One region of the Kitasatospora sp. NBC_00039 genome, then DNA from elsewhere that is predicted to be linked to it. Evidence: riboswitches for the same ligand, from Rfam matches in the RefSeq annotation. Region 1 holds a riboswitch; the other holds the start of a gene.

The links. A riboswitch is a leader RNA that binds a small molecule or an ion and turns the genes downstream of it on or off. The one in region 1 is predicted to bind cobalamin.
Region 2: linked by a shared signal. The riboswitch ahead of OG286_RS06165 (ECF transporter S component) and the one ahead of OG286_RS31930 (CbtB domain-containing protein) in region 1 are both predicted to bind cobalamin.

Annotation. Positions count from the first base shown of each region.
Region 1 is NZ_CP108289.1:7,138,391-7,140,572, reverse strand. It holds gene OG286_RS31935 (histidine phosphatase family protein) at 1-451, opposite strand, end outside; cobalamin riboswitch at 596-736, shown strand; gene OG286_RS31930 (CbtB domain-containing protein) at 771-986, shown strand; gene OG286_RS31925 (CbtA family protein) at 1,004-1,774, shown strand; gene OG286_RS31920 (carbohydrate-binding protein) at 1,947-2,182, opposite strand, start outside.
Region 2 is NZ_CP108289.1:1,289,858-1,292,039, forward strand. It holds gene OG286_RS06160 (glycoside hydrolase family 15 protein) at 1-132, shown strand, start outside; partial or broken gene OG286_RS06165 (ECF transporter S component) at 387-938, opposite strand; cobalamin riboswitch at 1,019-1,158, opposite strand; partial or broken gene OG286_RS06170 (5-methyltetrahydropteroyltriglutamate--homocysteine S-methyltransferase) at 1,452-1,955, opposite strand; gene OG286_RS06175 (CopD family protein) at 2,092-2,182, shown strand, end outside.

The sequences.
Region 1 (2,182 bases):
CGTGGTGGACCGCGGCCCGGACGACGTCCGGTTCCGTGACCACGACGACCCGTCCCGCCTCCGGGGCAAGGCCGTCGAGCCAGGTGGCGACCCTGGCGAGGAGATCGATCAGGCTCTCCCCGCCCTCCGGGGCGAAGTCCGGATCGGCCAGCCACCGGGCCACCGCCCCGGGCTCCGCGGCGGCCACCTCGTCAAGGCTCCGACCGCGCCAGCCGCCCATATCGCGCCCTCCGGGAGCGGACGGGGCCGAGGCCGGGAGGCCGAGGGCCTCGGCGGTCTCCCGGCACCGGGCCGACGGGGAGACAAGGACCTGGCCGGCGACCCGGATGCCGCCCGCGGCCTCCCGCGCCTGCCCCAGCCCCGCCGGGTCGAGCGGGCCGTCGTCGTCGAAGCGTGCCTGCCGCATCGCCTCGCTCATCGCCGCTGAGATCAATGTCACGCGCACTGTCACGCCGCTCCTCCTCTGCTTCCCCAACTGTCCTGCGGCATCGACCGATCGGTCCGTGCACCCGGCGCTGGGGCGCGCGTCCCGGGACGGACCGGAGGATTCGCGCCGCCCGCACGCTCTTGGCGCAACCGCCGGCAGCCGATACCTTCTGCTCGATATGACGACGGTATGACGGAAGTCCGGTGAGAATCCGGCACGGTCGCGCCACTGTAAGCCAGGCGTGCGCCGCCCCCACGGGGCGGTTCGCGCCAGGGAGTCAGACCCGATGCCGTCGTCGATGCACCATCTAGCGGGACGCGAGTTCCCGAGGAGGTCCCCTGCCATGGCACAGACCGCTGCCCCCGCAGCCATCCCCGCCGGCCCCCTGACCCTGCCCGTCAAGGCGATCCTGCCCTGGGCCGTGTTCTTCGGCATCATCATGCTGGCCCTGATCTACTTCGTCGGCGCCGAACAGGGCGCCACCTCCCTCATCTCCGGTGAGGACGTGCACGAATGGGTGCACGACGGCCGCCACCTGCTCGGCTTCCCCTGCCACTGAGAACGGGGAGCCCCGAAGTGAACTCCAGCACCGTCAGATCCCTGCTCGTCCGCGGCATGCTCGCCGGCCTCGCCGCCGGCCTGCTCGCCCTCGTCGTCGCCTACCTCCTCGGTGAACCCCGGATCGACGCCGCCATCGCCTACGAGGACGCCCACTCCGCCGACCACGGCATGGAGATGGAGATCGTCAGCCGCTCCCTGCAGTCCACCGCGGGCCTGGCCACCGGCGTCCTCGTCTACGGCGTCGCGCTGGGCGGTTTCGCCGCCCTCGCGTACTGCTTCGCGCTCGGCCGTATCGGCCGCTTCACCCCGCGGGCGACGGCCGCCCTGCTCTCCGGGGCGGCGCTGCTCGCCGTGTACGTCGTCCCGTTCCTCAAGTACCCCGCCAACCCGCCGTCGATCGGCGACCCGGAGACGATCGGCAAGCGCACCACGCTGTACTTCCTCATGATGGCGCTCAGCGTCCTGCTGGCCGTCGCCACCGTGACCGTCGGCAAGCGGCTCGCACCGCGCCTCGGCAACTGGTACGCCACCGTCACCGCCGTGGCCGGCTTCGCCGTGGCCATCGGCCTCGCCTACGCCTTCCTCCCCCCGATCAACGAAGTCCCCGAGGACTTCTCGGCCACCCTGCTCTGGCAGTTCCGCCTCGCGGCCCTCGCCATCCAGCTCACCCTCTGGACGTCCTTCGGTCTCCTCTTCGGCCACCTCGCCGAACGCGTGCTGGAGCCGAGGGCCGCCCCGGCCGCTGTACCCGCCGTGGCCCCGGAGGTCGCTGCCTCCGCAGGCTGAGAACACACCGGGCGGCCCGACGGGAATCCCCGTCGGGCCGCCCGGCCGTCGTTCACCACGTGCCGCTTCCGGAGAGACCCTGCTCCGGGCGTGCCCGTGGGTGCTGCGGGTGCCCGCGGGTGCCGGGCGTGCCGGCGGGTGCCCGCGGGTGCCGCGTCCGGACCTCCCGGTGTCAGTGGACGGCGATCCGGTCGAGGTTGGGGCCGCCGTCAGCGGTCGTCGAGGTGACCCGGACGGTGTTGGCTCCGGCCTTCAGCGCGACCGGGAGCGAGCTGGTCGCCCAGGTGTCCCAGCCCGCGGTGGGCGGGAACGGGTGCCCGGCGGCGATCCGGGTGCCGTTGACGGTGATGTCCATCGGCCGGTCGGCGGCGGCGCCGTTGGCGTACGTCAGATCGAGGGTGGCTCCGG
Region 2 (2,182 bases), 5.8 Mb from region 1:
TACGCCAACCACCTCGGTCTGTTCGCGGAGGAGATCGGCCCGACCGGCGAACAGCTCGGCAACTTCCCCCAGGCCTTCACCCACCTCTCACTGATCAGCGCCGCCTTCAACCTCGACCGCGCGCTGGGCTGACGCGGCGCCGCTGTGATGCCGCTCGTCGCCGCCCGGACGGCGGTGCCCGGCGCGCTACGGCGGGTCGACGGCCGGGGGCGGCCGGGCGACGGCCGGTCGACGGCCGGGACGGCGGTATCGCCGAGCGCGCTCGGCCGGCGAGCCGGGACGGCCCCGGCCCGGCGGGGCGGTCTGTTCCGCCCGGACCGCTCGCCACCGTCCACCGTCAGCGTCCGGGGCCTCTCGGCCTCGGGCACGGTGATGTCCGTTCGGACTCAGGCGGACGCCGTTCCGGCCGGCTGTGCGGCGCCGGCCGCCTCCGCCGGGGCGGCGGAGGCGTCCGGTCCCTCGTGGCGCGCGGTCGGCTCGAAGCGCACGGTCGGCTCGAAGTTGGCGCGGCGGGCCGCGCGGCGGAAGACGGTGAGGACGGCGGGGCCGACGACGAGGACGGCGACGCCGGTGGTGACCGCCCGGCCGGTGTCCCAGCCGAGCGAGGTGGCCAGGTCGAACAGCAGGTAGCGGTGCCACTGCTCGGTGAACGGCAGGCCGGGCAGGTAGGCGATCGAGCTGTTCGGGTCGGTCGAGAAGGCCAGAAGGACAGGTTGAGCAGGAAGCCGAAGAGGTACCCGGAGCCCGCCCCGTACAGGGCCAGCGTCGGCACCTCCCACCGGCGCGGGAGCCCGGGCAGCAGCCCGGCGCATGCCGACGAAGGCGCAGCCGAACATCTGGTAGGGCATCCAGGGGCCGACGCCGCCGGTGAGGAGGGCGGAGGCGAACAGGGAGGTGCAGCCGAGCGTGAAGCCGAAGCCCGGGCCGAAGACCCGGCCGGTGGACGCAGGGGCCCGGAGAGCGTCGGCACAGCGCCGGGCAGCCCTCGGAGCTCCGGCCCGCAGACCACGACGGGAGGAGGGGACACACCTCCGCCGACGGGTACTCGGGCTCGCCTCCGACAGCCGTCGGCGGCCTACCGTTGCGGGTCAGCGCCGGAATTCGACCGGACTTCCCCCAGCGGCGGAGTCAGAACATGACGGCCCATCATGGCGAGGCGCGGAAGACCGGGTCAAGGGATCGTGGGTCACATCACGGCATCCCCCCGGCCCGGGCCGAGTCACCGGTGCGACCGAGATCACGCAGCCGGTCACCTGGCCTCCCCTTGTCCTCTGACTTCCTTTCACACCACGGACTTCTCCGTGGTCACGACGGAGATCCACCAGAATCTCGGACTGCCCGAATCAGGTTGAGGCCGCGGTCGGCGGCCCGTGCGGACCGGCCGCCGGCCGACCGCCGGGGGTGGGACAGGGCGCCCGGCCCCTGTCCCACCCCCGGCCCCGCGCGGAGCGTCAGCCGGCCAGCTCGCCCCGCAGGCGGCGGGCGGCGCCCACCAGGCTCTCCAGCGAGGCGCGGGTCTCGGCCCAGCCGCGGGTCTTCAGGCCGCAGTCGGGGTTGACCCAGAGCCGCTCGGCCGGGATCGCCGCGAGCCCGGCCCACAGCAGTGAGACGGCCTCGTCGGTGCTCGGCACCCGCGGCGAGTGGATGTCCCACACACCCGGGCCGACCTCGCGCGGGTAGCCGGCGCCCGCCAGCTCACCGGCGACCTGCATGTGCGAGCGGGCCGCCTCCAGCGAGATCACGTCGGCGTCCAACTCGTCGATGGCGCGCAGGATGTCACCGAACTCGGCGTAGCACATGTGGGTGTGGATCTGGGTGTCGGCGCGCACCCCGGAGGTGGCGAGCCGGAAGGCGACGGTGGCCCAGTCCGGGTGGGCCGGGCGGTCGGCGGCCCGAAGCGGCAGGGTCTCGCGCAGGGCCGGCTCGTCGACCTGGACGACCGCGGCGCCGGCGGCCGTCTCACCAGGCGGAACGGCTTTGGGTGCGCCGGGGCGGGAGCCGACCGGCCGGCAGCTCACAGGATGATGACGATTGAACAAGCGGCGCCACCCAGGTGAGTAAGGGCGCCCTTATTTAGGCTAGCCTCACCTCATGCATCACGTCCTGTCGGCCGCGACCACGGCCGGATACACCATGCCCCAGGTCTGGCGGGTCCTCACCAAGGCCGGCTACTTCATCGGCC